3 regions of the Massilia endophytica genome follow, and region 1 is predicted to be linked to each of the others. Evidence: predicted binding sites of a transcription regulator. Region 1 holds the regulator's gene; each other region holds the start of a gene.
The links. The regulator sigma-54, encoded in region 1, starts transcription at its own class of promoters, with help from an activator protein. The targets are predictions, from matches to a motif close to TGGCANGNAANCTGCTTT.
Positions count from the first base shown of each region.

Region 2: a site for sigma-54 is predicted at 1,399-1,416, ahead of prpB (methylisocitrate lyase). Genes of this name have one in related genera too.
Region 3: a site for sigma-54 is predicted at 1,626-1,643, ahead of LSQ66_RS12665 (DVUA0089 family protein). Genes of this name have one in related genera too.

Region 1 covers NZ_CP088952.1:5,253,148-5,258,636, forward strand. The annotation lists gene lptA (lipopolysaccharide transport periplasmic protein LptA) at 1-263, shown strand, start outside; gene lptB (LPS export ABC transporter ATP-binding protein) at 266-1,021, shown strand; gene LSQ66_RS24100 (RNA polymerase factor sigma-54) at 1,026-2,495, shown strand; gene hpf (ribosome hibernation-promoting factor, HPF/YfiA family) at 2,549-2,908, shown strand; gene LSQ66_RS24110 (LysR family transcriptional regulator) at 2,960-3,859, opposite strand; gene LSQ66_RS24115 (NAD(P)H-dependent oxidoreductase) at 3,945-4,721, shown strand; gene LSQ66_RS24120 (enoyl-CoA hydratase/isomerase family protein) at 4,772-5,489, shown strand, end outside.
Region 2 covers NZ_CP088952.1:905,566-911,054, forward strand. The annotation lists gene prpR (propionate catabolism operon regulatory protein PrpR) at 1-1,296, opposite strand, end outside; gene prpB (methylisocitrate lyase) at 1,453-2,340, shown strand; gene prpC (bifunctional 2-methylcitrate synthase/citrate synthase) at 2,354-3,505, shown strand; gene acnD (Fe/S-dependent 2-methylisocitrate dehydratase AcnD) at 3,505-5,489, shown strand, end outside.
Region 3 covers NZ_CP088952.1:2,816,943-2,822,431, forward strand. The annotation lists gene panC (pantoate--beta-alanine ligase) at 1-489, shown strand, start outside; gene LSQ66_RS12660 (hypothetical protein) at 490-960, opposite strand; gene LSQ66_RS12665 (DVUA0089 family protein) at 957-1,592, opposite strand; gene LSQ66_RS12670 (hypothetical protein) at 1,696-2,928, opposite strand; gene LSQ66_RS12675 (EAL and HDOD domain-containing protein) at 2,925-4,133, opposite strand; gene cheZ (protein phosphatase CheZ) at 4,185-4,829, opposite strand; gene cheY (chemotaxis response regulator CheY) at 4,833-5,222, opposite strand; gene LSQ66_RS12690 (protein-glutamate methylesterase/protein-glutamine glutaminase) at 5,356-5,489, opposite strand, start outside.

The DNA.
Region 1 (5,489 bases):
AAGGCGAGGCCGAACGCATCGAGTACGACAACAAGGCGGAAATCGTGCGCCTCATCTCCAAGGCCAAGGTGCGCCGCCTGGAAGGCGTGAAGCCCACCGAGGACGTGGAAGGCCCCTTCATCTCCTACGACAGCCGCAAGGAATTCTTCACCGTGGAGAACAGCTCCTCCGGCCAGAGCAAGCCTGGCAGCGGCCGCGTGAGGATGGTGATCCAGCCGAACTCCAGGGCGGCTACCGCTCCTGCACCGGCGCCGGGGAAATAAGCATGCAAGGACAAAGCTGCGGCAGTACCCTCATCGTTCGCGGATTGCAGAAGAGCTACGGCAAGCGCCAGGTGGTGCATGACGTGTCGCTGCAGGTGGAATGCGGGGAAGTGGTAGGCCTGCTGGGACCGAACGGCGCGGGCAAGACCACCTCCTTCTACATGATCGTGGGCCTCGTGCCTTCGGACGCGGGCACCATCGACATCAGCGGCACGGACATCTCCAACCTGGCCATCCACCAGCGCGCCACCATGGGGCTTTCCTATCTCCCGCAGGAAGCTTCCGTGTTCCGCAAGCTCACGGTGGAAGAGAATATCCGCGCCGTGCTGGAGATCCAGAAGGTGGACGGCAAGGCCCTGACCAAGGCGCAGATCGACGAGCGCCTGGACACGCTGCTGGCGGACCTGCAGATCGAGAAGCTGCGCGAGAATCCGGCCCTGTCGCTGTCAGGCGGCGAGCGCCGCCGCGTGGAAATTGCGCGCGCCCTCGCCACCAATCCGCGTTTCGTGCTGCTGGACGAGCCTTTCGCTGGCGTGGACCCGATTGCGGTCATAGAGATTCAACGGATTGTGCGCTTCCTCAAGGAGCGCGGCATTGGCGTACTGATTACCGACCACAATGTGCGCGAAACGCTTGGCATCTGCGATCGCGCCTATATCATTAACCAGGGCAGCGTGCTGGCTTCCGGCCGCCCCGATGACATCATCGCCGACGAATCCGTACGCCGAGTCTATCTCGGCGAGCATTTCCGCATGTAAGGCCATGAAACAATCCCTGCAACTGCGAACGTCGCAGCATCTTGCGTTGACGCCGCAATTGCAGCAGTCCATCCGGCTGCTGCAATTGTCCACGCTTGAGCTGCATCAGGAGCTGGAGCAGCTGCTAACCGAAAACCCCCTGCTCGAACGTCTGGACGACCCGCTGGACCGCAGCGTGCGCCTTCTCGCCGACGGCGCCATCGGCCAGAGCGCGCCGGCGGCCACGCCAGCCGAAGGACCGCCCGGCGAGAACGGGCCGCAGGCCGAGGCCGCGCCTGCGGAAGCCGAACCCTACGAAGGCGACAGCGTGGCCGAGGGCGACAGCGACTGGTCGGGTTCGGGCAGCGGCAAGGCCCCGGACGACGAGGACGCGCGCCCGCAGCTGGAAGCGAGCCACCACAGCCTGCGCGACCATCTGCTGGAGCAGATGCGCGTCACCGTGCAGGAGCCGCGCGACCGGGCGCTGATGGAACTCATCATCGATGCGCTGGACGACAACGGCTATCTTGAAGAAAGCCTCGAGGAAATCCACGCGCGCATTCCGGAAGAGGCGGATGTGGAGCTGGAGGAGCTGCAGACGGCGCTCACGCTGCTGCAAAGCTTCGACCCCGTGGGCGTGGGCGCGCGCAACGCGTCCGAATGCCTCGCCATCCAGATCAGGCGCATGCCGCACATTCCACTGGTCACGCGCCGCATGGCCTTGTGCATCGTGGAAAAACACCTCACCTGGTTCGCCCAGCGCGACTTCAACAAGCTGAAGAAAGCGCTCGATTGCGACGAGGAAGATCTGCGCGAAGCCCAGGCCGTGATCCGCCGCTGCAACCCGCATCCGGGCGCCGCCTTCGCGCAGGATGCGTCAGACTATGTCGTGCCGGACGTGATCGTGAAGAAGGGCCGCAACGGCTGGGTCGTCACGCTGAACAACGACGTGATGCCGCGCCTGCGCGTCAATGCGCTGTATGCCAGTTTGCTCAAGCAGGGCAAGGGCGAAACGCAGATGAATGCGCAGCTGCAGGAGGCCAAGTGGCTCATCAAGAACATGCGCCAGCGGTTTGACACAATTTTGCGCGTTGCACAAGCAATCGTGGAGCGGCAGAAGAACTTTTTCTCGCACGGCGCCGTCGCCATGAGACCCCTTGTGTTGCGCGAAATTGCTGATACACTGGGTTTACACGAGAGTACTATTTCTCGCGTAACAACTCAGAAATACATGCTCACCCCACATGGGATGTTTGAGTTGAAATATTTCTTTGGTAGCCACGTCGCGACTGAAGCTGGGGGTGAAGCTTCCTCGACCGCGATCCGTGCGCTGATTGTGCAATTCACAGGAGCAGAAGACCCGAAAAATCCCTTATCCGACAGTAAGATTGCGGACATGCTAGGAGAACAGGGCATGGTGATTGCGCGACGTACTGTTGCCAAGTATCGCGAAGCCTTGAAGATCCCTCCCGTCAGCCTCCGCAAGTCCTTGTAGTGCATGGGCTCCCCGTGAGCCTTGTAGAGCGACATCATCTTTTAGGAGTGTGTATGAATCTCACCATCAGTGGACATCATCTCGAAGTGACCCCCGCGATTCGCGAATACGTCCAAAACAAGCTGGAGCGCGTGAGACGCCATTTCGATCAAGTGATCGACATTGCTGTCATCCTGAGTGTAGATAACCTCACCGAGAAAGAAAAACGCCAGAAAGCCGAAATCAACCTGCGCATGTCGGGCAAGACCGTGTATGTGGAGAGTTTGGCGCAAGACCTGTATGCCGCGATCGACACCCTGATCGACAAACTGGACCGGCAGGTCATGAAATACAAAGACAAAGTCCAGAACCACAACCATGATGCGATAAAGCATCGCGCCGAGACCTTGGAATCTCCGGCCAGCGCCGCATAAAACAGCGGCATCACCAAACAAGGGCGCACAGGCGCCCTTTTTTGTGCCCCTTCATTCCGCCACTGCCGCAGCAATCGTTTCGCGCAGCCACTTGTGCGCCGGGTCGCGGTGCACGCGCTCGTGCCACAGCATGGCCATTTCGTAGCCGCGAATCGGCACTGGCGCCTCCAGCTGCTGCAGTTCCGGCGCGTCGCGCAGCAGGCGCGAGGGCAGCATCGCCACCAGGTCGGTGGAGGCAAGCACCGAACGCAGGAAGAGAAAATGCGGCACCGACAGCACCACGCGGCGCGTGGCGCCAGCCGCCGCCAGCGCCTCGTCGCTCACGCCCGAGAAACTGCCGCCGCCGGGGGACACGATGGCGTGTTCCAGCGCGCAGAACTGCGCCAGCGTCGGCGCCTTCTTCAGTTTCGGATGCCCCTTGCGCGCCACCAGCACATAGCGCTCCGTGAACAGGGCCCTCCTGCGCAGTCCGGGCGGCGCCTCCTCGCTCGTGTGCAGGGCCAGGTCGATGTCGCCCTGTTCCGCCTGCCTGGCGATGCGGCTGGTCACCACGGGAAGGACCGCCAGCCGCGTGCCGGGCGCCTGCTGCCTCAGGCGGGGCAGGGCGGGCAGCAGAACCGCCGATTCGCCATAGTCCGCCGCCGCCACGCGCCAGGTATTGGCCGCTTCGGCGGGGGCGAAGTCTCCGGCCGGGCCCAGGGCCTGCTCCAGCCCCTGCAGGGCCAGGCGCAGCGGCTCGCGCAGCTCCTCCGCGCGCGCCGTGGGCTGCATGCCGCGCGGACCGGGCAGGAGCAGCGGGTCGCCGAAAATGTCGCGCAGCTTGGCGAGGTGCACGCTCACGGAGGGCTGGGACAGGTGCAGGCGCTGCGCCGCCCTCGTCACGTTGTGCTCGCTCAGCAGCACGTCCAGTGTCACAAGCAGGTTCAGATCGATGCCGCGCAGATTAATCACAGTAATACCTGGAATTCTATTAATTCATTTCCACTATACCTGAGAAATTCGTAAGCTGCCTTCTCCTTATTGTGAAAGCTCAGCCATGAATATCCTGCTCATCTACGCTCATCCCGAACCAACTTCGCTCAACGCCGCGCTTCGCGACTTCACCGTCGGCCGCCTTCAGGCCGCGGGCCATACCGTGGTGGTGTCCGACCTGTATGCCATGGAATGGAAAGCCCGGCTGGACGCGGCCGACACGCTGGCCCACGAGCCCGGCCAGCCGTTCAAGCCCACCACCGCCTCGAAGCATGCCTTCGAAAACGGCCTGCAAAGCGCAGACATCGCCGCCGAACAGGCGAAGCTGCTCGCGGCGGACGTGGTGCTCTTCCAGTTTCCGCTGTGGTGGTTCTCCATGCCCGCCATCATGAAAGGCTGGTTCGAGCGCGTGTACGCCTATGGACTGGCCTACGGCGTGGGGGAGCATTCCGACCGCCACTGGGGCGACCGCTACGGCGAGGGCAGCTTTGCGGGCAAGCGCGCCATGCTGATCGTGACCACCGGCGGCTGGGAATCCCATTACGGACCGCGCGGCATCAATGGCCCCATCGAAGACATCCTCTTCCCCATCCACCATGGCATGCTCCACTACCCGGGCTTCGACGTGCTGCCGCCCTTCGTGCAATACCGCGTGGAACGCATGGGCGAGGAACGCTTTGCCGCCATCTGCGAACAGCTGGGCCAACGGCTCGATACGCTCGCAGATACGCCGCCCATTCCCTTCCGCAAGCAGAACTTCGGCGACTACCTCATCCCCTCCCTGGAGCTGCACCCCGACCTCGCGCCAGGCGCCGCAGGCTTCGCCGTCCACGTCGCATAGTCGCCGCAGCAACGTTACAATGGGCGATCTTAACTATTCGGCATTAGGCGATGAGCGAATTCGTCCAGACTCATGTAACGAACGGCGCGGGCATCATTACGCTGGACCGCCCCAAGGCCCTGAATTCCCTGTCGCTGGACATGGTCAGGGCCATCACTGCTGCGTTGCAGCAGTGGCGCGATGACACAAATATCGCTGCCGTCATCATCCGCTCCACGAGCGAAAAGGCGCTGTGCGCGGGCGGCGATATCCGCTTCTTCTACGAAGTGGGCCAGGCCACGCCGCGCGGCGGCAGCGCCTTGCTGGAAGACTTCTTCACCGAGGAGTACGCCCTCAACCACCTGATCCATTTCTACCCCAAGCCTTACATCGCGCTGATGGACGGCGTGGTGATGGGCGGCGGCATGGGTATCGCCCAGGGAGGACCGGACTGCGGCGTGCGCATCGTGACCAGCCGCACGAAGATGGCCATGCCCGAAGTGAATATCGGTCTCTTCCCGGATGTGGGCGGCAGCCACTTCCTGTCGCACGCGCCGGGCAAACTCGGCATGTATCTCGGCCTGACCGGCGCCACGGTCGGCGCCGCGGACGCGCTCTACCTCGATCTTGCCGACCACTTCGTGCCGGAGCGTGAACTGGACGCCCTGTCCTCGCTGCTGGCCGCCACGCCGGGCCGCGAGCTGCGCACCGCCATCGCATCCTTCTGCCAGCCCTTGCGCGAAGGCGCGGGCGCCAGCGAGCTGGAAGCCCAGCGCGCACTGATCGACC
Region 2 (5,489 bases), 1.0 Mb from region 1:
GAGCTCCGCATGCAGGTTCGGGTGGGCCCGGGCGCCGAGTCCGGCCAGGGCATTGCGCAGCGCCCATTCCGTCAGCGGCAGTACGTCGTCCAGGCGTTCGCGCAGGGGCGGCAGCGCCAGGCGCAGCACGGCAAGGCGGTAGAACAGGTCGGCGCGGAAGCGACCCTCACGCACGCGCTGCTCCAGGTTGCAGTGGGTCGCGCTGATGATGCGCACATTGACGGGAATGGGCCGCGTGCCGCCAACGCGCACCACCTCGCGCTCTTCCAGCACGCGCAGCAGGCGCGTTTGCAGCGCCAGCGGCATTTCGCCGATCTCGTCGAGGAAGAGGGTGCCCCGGTTGGCGGCCTCGAACAGGCCCGCGTGGCCGCCGCGCCGCGCGCCGGTGAAGGCGCCTTCCTCGTGGCCGAACAGTTCAGACTCCAGCAGCGATTCCGCGATGGCGCCGCAGTTCACTGCCACGAAAGGCCGGTTGGCGCCCAGGGCGCGCGGGCTTTCGCGGTGAATGGCCTGGGCCACCAGCTCCTTGCCGCTCCCTGTTTCGCCCTGGATCAGCACCGTGGCGGCGGACTTCGCGTACAGCACCACAGCCTGGCGCACCTTTTCCATGGCGGGCGATTCGCCGCGCAGGTCTGCGAGACCGTGCCTGGCCTTGAGCGTATCCGCGACGGCGCTGCCGCGCGCGTGGTGCCGGTTTGCTTCCAGCTGCGCGAGCCGCGCCATTTCGAGGGCGTCGTCGAAGGCCTGGCGGATCGAGGCGGCCGAATAGACGAACACTCCCGTGAGGCCGGCCTCCTCTGCCAGGTCGGTGATGAGGCCAGCGCCCACGATGGCCTTGATGCCCTGCGCCTTCAAGTCGTTGATCTGGGCGCGCGCATCCTCCTCCGTCACGTAGCTGCGCTGCACGATGGGTACGTCGAAGGTGGCGGCGAATTCCGCGAGCTCCGGCAAGGGCTCCTGGTAGGTCACCACGCCGATGCGGTCCGACAGGCGGCGGGCGCGGGCCAGTGCCTGCATGAAATCGAATCCGCTGGCCTTGGCCACCACCACGGGCACGGACAGGCGGCCCTTGAGGTAGGCGGCGTTCGAGCCCGCCGAAATCACGGCGTCGCAGCGTTCCGTGGCGAGGCGTTCGCGCAGGTGGCGCGCAGCTTCGTCGAAACCGAGGTTGATCGGTTCGATGGTGGCCAGCGCGTCGTATTCCAGCGTGATGTCGCGGAACAGTTCGGACAGGCGGGAGACCGAGACGGTCCAGATGACCGGCTTTTCGTCTGAGGGTGGGGCAGTTGCGCGCATGTTTCAATTATAATGCACATGATGTTTCATGGTGAAACGTTGAAACATCGCAAAGGACTCATGCGGCAATGCAAGTGCCTGATTTTACGCATGTTTCATCTCTGGCACGGCGCTTGCAGTACTGAGCGCAACTTAACGTTGCACTGAAAGGACACCATGAGCCAACATTCCGCCGGCGCCGCCTTCCGCAAAGCCGTCCAAGAAGAGTCGCCGCTGCAGGTGGTGGGCGCCATCAACGCCAACCACGCCCTGCTGGCCAAACGCGCCGGTTTCCGCGCCATTTATCTTTCCGGCGGCGGCGTCGCCGCAGGTTCCCTGGGCCTGCCCGACCTGGGCATCTCCAACCTGGACGACGTGCTGACCGACGTGCGCCGCATCACCGACGTGTGCGACGTGCCCCTGCTGGTGGACGTGGACACCGGCTTTGGCGCATCGGCCTTCAACGTGGCCCGCACCGTCAAGTCCATGATCAAGTTCGGCGCCGCCGCCATGCACATCGAGGACCAGGTGGGCGCCAAGCGCTGCGGCCACCGTCCCGGCAAGGAGATCGTCAGCAAGACCGAAATGGTGGACCGCATCAAGGCCGCCGTGGACGCACGCACGGACGAGAACTTCGTGATCATGGCCCGCACCGACGCGCTGGCCGTGGAAGGCATCGACGCCGCCATCGAGCGCGCCGGGGCCTGCGTGGAAGCGGGCGCGGACATGATCTTCCCGGAAGCGATGACCGAGCTGTCCATGTACAAGCAGTTCGCCAATGCCGTGAAGGTGCCTATTCTGGCCAACATCACCGAGTTCGGCTCCACGCCGCTCTTTACCGTCGAAGAGCTGAAGTCGGCCGACGTGGGCCTCGTGCTCTACCCGCTGTCGGCCTTCCGCGCCATGAACAAGGCCGCGGAAAACGTCTACGGCGCCATCCGCCGCGACGGCACGCAGAAGGCCGTGCTGGACACCATGCAGACCCGCGCCGAACTCTATGAGCGCATCAACTACCACGATTTCGAACAGAAGCTGGATGCCCTGTTCGCCGCACAGAAAAAATAAGGAGACATCGAACATGACCGAACAAGCAGCAGGCTTCAAGCCGAAAAAATCCGTCGCCCTGTCCGGCGTGGCCGCCGGTAATACCGCCCTGTGCTCCGTGGGCAAGACCGGCAACGACCTGCACTACCGCGGCTACGACATCCTGGACGTCGCCGACTCCTGCGAATTCGAAGAGATCGCCTTCCTGCTGGTGCACGGCAAGCTGCCGACCGTGGCGGAACTGAAGGGCTACAAGGCCAAGCTGAAATCGCTGCGCGGCCTGCCGCAGGCCGTGAAGTCCGCGCTCGAAGCCCTGCCAGCAGGCGCGCACCCGATGGACGTGATGCGCACCGGCGTTTCCGTGCTGGGCTGCGCCCTGCCGGAGAAGGACGACCACAATATCGCCGGCGCGCGCGACATTGCCGACCGCCTCATGGCTTCCTTCGGCTCCATGCTGCTGTACTGGTATCACTTCAGCCACAACGGCAAGCGCATCGACGTGGAAACGGACGACGACTCCATCGGCGGCCACTTCCTGCACCTGCTGCACGGCGTGAAGCCGCCCGAAAGCTGGGTCAAGGCCATGCACACGTCGCTCATCCTGTACGCCGAGCACGAGTTCAATGCCTCCACCTTCACCAGCCGCGTGATCGCGGGCACCGGTTCCGACATCCACTCGGCCATCACCGGCGCCATCGGCGCGCTGCGCGGTCCGAAGCACGGCGGCGCGAACGAAGTGGCGCTGGACATCCAGAAGCGCTACGAGAACGCCGATGAAGCCGAGGCGGACATCCGCAACCGCGTGGCCAACAAGGAGGTCGTGATCGGCTTCGGCCACCCCGTCTACACCATTTCCGACCCGCGCAACAAGGTGATCAAGGAAGTGGCCCGCTCGCTGTCGCAGGAAGCCGGTTCGATGAAGATGTTCGACATCGCCGAGCGCCTGGAAAGCGTGATGTGGGAAGTGAAGAAGATGTTCCCCAACCTGGACTGGTTCTCCGCCGTGTCCTACCACATGATGGGCGTGCCGACCGCCATGTTCACGCCGCTGTTCGTCATTTCGCGCACCTCCGGCTGGGCCGCGCACATCATCGAGCAGCGCATCGACAACAAGATCATTCGCCCGAGCGCGAACTACGTGGGTCCTGAAGACCTGAAGTTCGTGCCGATCAAGGAACGCAAGTAATGAACACTGGATACCGCAAGCCCCTGCCGGGCACGCAGCTGGATTACTTCGACGCGCGTGCCGCCGTCGAAAGCATCCAGCCCGGCGCGTACGACAAGCTGCCCTACACCTCGCGTGTGCTGGCCGAGAACATCGTGCGCCGCTGCGACCCGATGATGGTCGGCGACTCGCTGCGCCAGCTCATCGAGCGCAAGCGCGACCTCGATTTCCCCTGGTTCCCGGCCCGCGTGGTCTGCCACGACATCCTGGGCCAGACGGCGCTGGTGGACCTGGCTGGCCTGCGCGACGCCATTGCGGAGCAGGGCGGCGATCCCGCCCTCGTCAATCCCGTGGTGCCGACCCAGCTTGTGGTGGACCACTCGCTGGCCGTGGAATGCGGCGGCTTCGATCCCGATGCCTTCGACAAGAACCGCGCCATCGAGGACCGCCGCAACGAAGACCGCTTCCACTTCATCGACTGGACCAAGAAGGCCTTCCGCAACGTGGACGTGATCCCTCCGGGGAACGGCATCCTGCACCAGATCAACCTGGAGCGCATGTCGCCCGTGGTGCAGGTGCTGGATGGCGTGGCCTTCCCGGACACGCTGGTGGGCACCGACTCGCACACCCCCATGGTCGACGCGCTGGGCGTGATCGCCATCGGCGTGGGCGGCCTCGAAGCGGAAACCGTGATGCTGGGCCGCGCATCCTGGATGCGCCTGCCGGATATCGTCGGCGTCGAGCTCACGGGCAAGCCGCAGCCGGGCATCACGGCCACGGACATCGTGCTGGCGCTGACCGAATTCCTGCGCAAGGAGAAGGTGGTGTCGGCCTACCTGGAGTTCTATGGCGAAGGCGCCTCCCGCCTGACCCTGGGCGACCGCGCCACCATCTCCAACATGGCGCCGGAGTTCGGCGCCACCGCGGCCATGTTCTCCATCGACGAGCAGACCATCAAGTACCTGAAGCTGACGGGCCGCGACGACGAGCTGGTGAAGCTGGTGGAGCTCTACGCGAAGGAAACCGGCCTGTGGTCGGACAGCCTGAAGAATGCCGAGTATGAACGTGTGCTGAGTTTCGACCTGTCCACGGTGGTGCGCAACATCGCCGGTCCATCGAACCCGCACAAGCGCGTGCCGACCTCCGAGCTGGCCGCGCGCGGCATCAGCGGCAAGGTGGAGAACGAGCCGGGCCTGATGCCGGACGGCGCGGTGATCATTGCCGCCATCACCAGCTGCACCAACACCAACAACCCGCGCAACATGATCGCGGCGGGCCTGCTGGCCCGTAACGCCAACAAGGCCGGGCTGCTGCGCAAGTCCTGGGTAAAAAGCTCGCTGGCGCCCGGTTCCAAGGCCGTGACACTGTACCTGGAAGAAGCGGGCCTGCTGCCCGAGCTGGAGAAGCTGGGCTTCGGCGTGGTCGCCTATGCCTGCACCTCCTGCAATGGCATGTCCGGCGCGCTCGATCCCGCCATCCAGAAAGAGATCGTGGACCGCGACCTGTACGCGACCGCCGTCCTCTCCGGCAACCGCAACTTCGACGGACGCATCCACCCCTACGCCAAGCAGGCCTTCCTGGCTTCGCCGCCGCTGGTGGTGGCCTACGCCATCGCGGGCACCATCCGTTTCGATATCGAGAAGGACGTGCTGGGTACGGACGCCCAGGGCAAGCCCGTCACCCTGAAGGACATCTGGCCGAGCGACGAAGAGATCGACGCCATCGTGGCCGCCAGCGTAAAGCCCGACCACTTCCGCAAGGTCTACATTCCCATGTTCGCCCGCCAGGAAGACGACGGGGCGAGCGTGAGCCCGCTGTACGACTGGCGCCCGCAGAGCACCTACATCCGCCGTCCGCCGTACTGGGAAGGCGCGCTGGCAGGCGTGCGCACCCTGCAGGGCATGCGTCCGCTCGCCGTCCTGGGCGACAACATCACTACCGACCACCTGTCTCCGTCCAACGCCATCATGCTGGACAGCGCTGCTGGAGAGTACCTGGCGAAAAT
Region 3 (5,489 bases), 2.4 Mb from region 1:
CGCCCCGGCTTCTTTACGGGCGTGTGCACGGTGGTGACCAAGCTGTTCTCCTGCGTGCAGCCGCGCGTGGCGGTGTTCGGCAAGAAGGACTACCAGCAGCTCATGATCGTGCGGAACATGACGCGCCAGTTCGCGCTGCCCACCGAAATCATCGGCGCCGAAACCTACCGCGCGGAAGACGGCCTGGCTCTGTCCTCGCGCAATATGTACCTGTCGACGGAAGAACGCGCCGAAGCCCCCGCCCTGTACCGCAGCCTGAACTTCGTGGCCGGTGAAATGCGCGGCGGCCATCTGGACGTGACGCAGCTGGAACGCAAGGCGATGGACGACCTGGCCAAGCGCGGCTGGAAGCCGGACTACATCTCCATCCGCAAGCGCTCCGACCTGCAGGCTCCGAACGCGGGCGACCTGGCGCAAGGCGAACCGCTCGTGGTGCTGGCCGCCGCCAAGCTCGGCACCACCCGCCTCATCGACAACCTGGAAATCTGATCAGGGCGTGTTGTCGGGGAAGAAGCCGTGCACGCGCATCTCAAGGTGTTCCGCCTGCGGTCCGCTTCCGTTGTAGATCGCGCCGCCCGAGCAGGCAGGGTCGAACAGGCGCGTGACAAGGCCCGCCCAGCTGATTTCCCGATGGCCTGAGTCGTCAGGCCCGTTGGGCTGCGGCGTCGGCAGCCAGTCGATGCCGCTCGGCCCGCAATAAAAGCCGACCGCAGTAACGGTCGTCGCCGCATTGAAGCGGATCTTGTAGGACAGGAAGACTGTCACGAAGCGCACCGATCCTGGCGACGTGCCGGGGATGGACCAGGTGCACTGCTGGCTGGCGTTGGCGTCGCAGGCGATCACCGTGCTGCCGCTGTTGCCCAGCCGGTCGATGTTGCGCACCAGGGCCGCCTTCTGCGCCAGCGCAGGCGCGCACAGAACGGCCGCCAGCGCCAGGCTCACCACCTTCAGCGTTTTCATTTCGGAGCTCCCTTGTGAATTGGCCGCGCCAGCAGGAGCAGCCCGGCCAGCACCAGCAAAAGCGTGGCTGGCGCGGGCACCGCCACCAGCTCACTGTTGGAAACAATGTCGAAGGCGTAGACGCTGCTGCACACGCCGCCGCAGGCGCCATCGGAGAAGCTGGCATCGAGCCCGATGAAGCCGTCGCCCAGGGTGCCGCTGCCCAGGTTCTCCGCAAAGGAGAAGTTGAAGGGCAAGGTCAGCGCCAGCGTGTAATAGCCGGCGGGCACATTCAGCAGGTCGAGCGTGGAATCGGCGCACGCGGGAGCCGCCGTGCCGGGCGGGCAGGCGCCGTCGTCGTTCGAGGCGAGGAAGGTGGCGCCTGGCCCAAGGCCCAGGAAAAGCGACAGGTAGGGATCGAAGCCGCCGGGGGCAACGGCCTGGCCTGCGGCATTGACGCCGCCGGGAGCGGATGCGCTGCCGCCGTAGCCGTAGGTCTGGAAATGCAGGTCGCCATCGGCGAGCAGGCGGAAACCCAGGAGCACCACCGCATTCGGGTCGCCGGCGGGCATCTGGCCGGTGGCCGAGATCTCTCCGCCGCGCGCCAGGGCCGCCGATACCAGAAGGCAAAGAAGACACAGGAGTTTTTGCATGGCCGGCCTCGCGCATCGGGGAATGCGCAAGGGGATGCATATCGCATGCCATCGCAGTATGCCCCTGGGGGGCGGACAGCCTGTCAAAAAGTCCGACGCTCGCCTACTTTGCGGCGTCAGCCTTCCACTCGTCCTTCGGCGGCAGCATCTTCACGATGGGGTCCGGCCGGTCGGGCTTCGGCTTGAATACGGCATCCACGAAGGCTTCGATGCTGCCGTACTGCTTCACGGTGCCGGCCTGCTGCTCGGGGGAATCGATCATCTCGATGCGGCGCTTCAGCTCCCGCTTGAAGGCGGGGGTGTAGATGTCGAAGGTGCCGCTGGCCTGGTACTGGTCCAGCGGGCCGGGGAAGATCACGGCATCGTAGGCGTCAGCGATGGTCTGGCCCGGCGCGGCATCGAGCATGTGGTTGCCGAGATAGGACGCCTTTCCGAAAGGCGTGCCCGCGAGCTCCACCGCCTTGGGCATGCCGCCCGCGGCGTCGAAGGCGCTGTCCCACAGGCCTTTCTCCATTCTCACCCAGCGGTACTCCACGTTGTCCAGGCCCTCGCGCGTGGCGGCCTTGCCTTCGCCGCGCTTCTTGATGAAGAGGATGGGAGCATGCACGCGCAGCGAATAGGATTTGCCTGGCGAGTGCTGGCTGAAGAAGGTGCCCGCGTTCCAGTAAAACTGGCCCTTGCTGTTGCGGATGCCCTTGTAGGCGTGCCGTGTGTTCGTGAGCAGAATGCCTTTCCGCCCCTGCTTGAAGTCGCCCATCACTTCCTTCACCACCGAGTACATGTGGTAGTCGCGCGCCGTGCCGGAGAGGCGGCTCTGTTCCCAGTCCTGGTGGGTGCGCTGCAGCGGATAGGTGGCGGGCATGTCGGTGGCGATCACGCGCATGCGCCGTTCCGCAGGCTTGCCCGCATTGGCCTCGCGCACAGCCTTCAGCAGGTCGAGGTAGGTGGTGAGCGCCCAGCCCATATCGCTCGCGTCCTGGAACAGGGGCAGCAATTGCTCGTCGCTCGCCTTGCCGTCCATCCAGGCGTCGATCAGGGGCTGGTGGTTCAGCGGGGCCACTTCGAGGAAGATATAGCCCACCTTTGAGGCGAATTCGGGATTGCGCACCAGCTGGATGTAGAACTGCCAGGGGTCTTTCGCGCTGTGCAGGCCGTCGTCGAAGATCAGCACATCGTGCTGCTCCAGCTTGCGGTTGACGAAGGTGGCGGGATCCGGCGCGGCGCGCAGAGCGGCGACATACGGCGCCAGGGCGGCATCCGCCGGCGCCGCCTGCGCGCCGGACGCCATGAGGCAGGCGGCGCTCAGCAGCAACGCCCGGGTCCAGTGCGCCGTCATGCGGTAATGTTCTGGGTCCAGGCCAGTGCCGAGAGGTGGGCCTTGTTGATCTCGGCGGGCGGCAGGTTGAGCGAGGCCGCCATCGAGGATACGAGGCTGGAATTGAGCTCGCAGGCCTCGGCCAGCGCCAGGTAGGGGCCGTACTTGCCGCCCCGCTCCAGCAGCGCTTTCTGCACTTCGTCGGAGAGCTGGATGGTCTGCAGCACTTCTTCCATGCTGATGCCGAGCAGGCGGTCCAGCAGGGAGAACATGCCCGCCACGAACACATTCTCCGCCTCGGCCTTGCCCAGCGGCTTCTGGGCCAGCAGCTCGGCCAGGCGGCCGCGCACCACGGCCGTTTCCAGCAGCACGGGCGAATAGCCGCTCGTGCTGGCGGTGGCCAGCAGCACGGTGAGCCAGCGGTAGAGCGGCTGGTAGCCCAGCAGCGTGATGGCCTGCTTCAGGGACTGGATTTCGCGCCCCGCGCCAAAGCCTGCCGAGTTAATGTGGCGCAGCAGCTTGTAGGACAGGGCGGCGTCGCGTTTCAGCACGCTTTCCAGCTGGGCGATGTCGGCGTTCGCGTTCACCATCTGCATCAGCTGCAGGATGATGGTCTGGGCCGGGTTCATGCCCGCGCCGTCGCTGCCGGGGCGCGGCGTCAGGTGCAGCTTGCCGACGAAGGCGTCCAGGCCCAGTGCCGCGCAGGCGTCGAAGTCGGCCCAGGTGGTGACGGGGCGCCCCACCATGCGCAGGTTGGACTGCTTGAGCGCCGCATAGGTGCGCGCCTGCGAGGCGACGTCCGCGCCCGAGAAGCGCACTTCCACGTAGGAGGCGATGGTGCCCAGGCGGCTGCCCACGCGCGCCAGGTCGGCTTCGCGCAGCAGGATGCCCACGCCGCCCGCGCGCAGGGCCTGCACGGCCGCCAGCGTATCGGGGTTGGCCAGTTCCGCGGTGCGGATCGACAGCACCGTGTGCTGCGGCGGCAGGGTATGCAGGGCGTCCGTGGACAGCATGGCCGGCACGGCTTGCAGGAAAAGGGTCTTGTCGCGCAGCAGCCAGCCCCGCTCTTCGTCGCAGACCTGGCCTGCGACGAAGCTCACCAGGTCTTCCAGCTCGGCCTGGGTGTAGGGGGCGCCGGTCTGGTGCTGCCAGCGCAGTTCGTAGCCGACGACGCGCTGCTGCGGATCCAGCAACGGCTCACGGACAAGAAATTGGGTTTGGTGCATGGCTGTCTTGTGTGAGGCTGATTGGGCTGCCGGCCGGCAGCGGAAGCCGGCTTAGAAGCCCAGGCTGTCGAGCAGGTCGTCGACCTGGCTCTGGTCCGCCACCACGCCTTCCTTGGTGGTATCGATCTGCGGGCCGTTCAGCAGGCCGTTGTCGATTTCCTTCTTCAGCTGTTCGGGTGCGAAGTCGATCAGGGTCTGCACCAGCTGCTGCTCCAGGTTCTGGGCGATGGCCGTGACCTTCTTGATCACCTGCCCTGTCAGGTCCTGGAAGTCCTGGGCCATCATGATATCCATCAGGTGCACCTTGGTGCTGGCGGCGGAGATGGCGGCCATGTCCAGCTTGGCCATCGTCTGCTGCGCCAGGGCGCGCCACTGCTCTTCGCTGGCGGGACCGTCGAGCAAGGCCTGCCAGGCGCCCTTCAGGTCCTTGGCGTCCGCGCTGATCCGGTCCTGCAGGGGGCCTGCCTCGTCGGTGGCGTTCAGCACCTTCTGCGCCGCGTTTTCGCTCAGGCGCGCCACGTAATCGAGCCGGTCGCGGGCATCCGGGATATCCTCGGCCGCCTTCTCGATCAGCTTGTCCAGCCCCAGGCCACGCAGGTTTTCGTGCAAGGCCCGCGTCATGTGGCCGATGCGCGACAGGAACTCCTCGTTGGCCAGCGCCGGTACAGCCCCGGCCTCAGCGTGATGCTCAACCATCGATCAGGCTCCGAGCTTCTCGAAGATCTTGTTCAGCTTTTCGTCCAGGGTGGCGGCGGTGAAGGGCTTCACCACATAGCCGTTGGCGCCGGCCTGGGCCGCCGCGATGATGTTTTCCTTCTTCGCTTCCGCGGTCACCATCAGCACCGGCAGCTTGGCCAGGGCGGGATCGGCACGGATGTTTTGCAGCATGGTCAGGCCGTCCATGTTCGGCATGTTCCAGTCGGAGACCACGAAGTCGAACTGCTCGGCGCGCAGCTTGGCCAGCGCCATCACGCCATCTTCGGCTTCGTCCACATTGGCATAACCCAGTTCCTTCAGCAGATTCCGGACGATGCGGCGCATCGTCGAGAAGTCGTCCACCACCAAAAATTTCATCTTCGGATCAGCCATGAATCACTCCGTTGTTGCTCAAAACGCGGTTATTAAATTGGTTGCTTAGCACTAGCAAGTTGTAGGATAGCATTTATGTTGTTCCAAAGCGAACAAAAGGCCCCCCAGCGAGGGGCAAAACGCCAATACCGTATCAAACGCGCAAAGCGCGCGATCCATGCTGGGCAAGATATCCCAGCACCATGCCCGGCAGCGCCTGCAGCGCCCCTACCTCGTGCGTGGCGCCGACGGCAATCGCCTCGCGCGGCATGCCGAACACGACGCAGC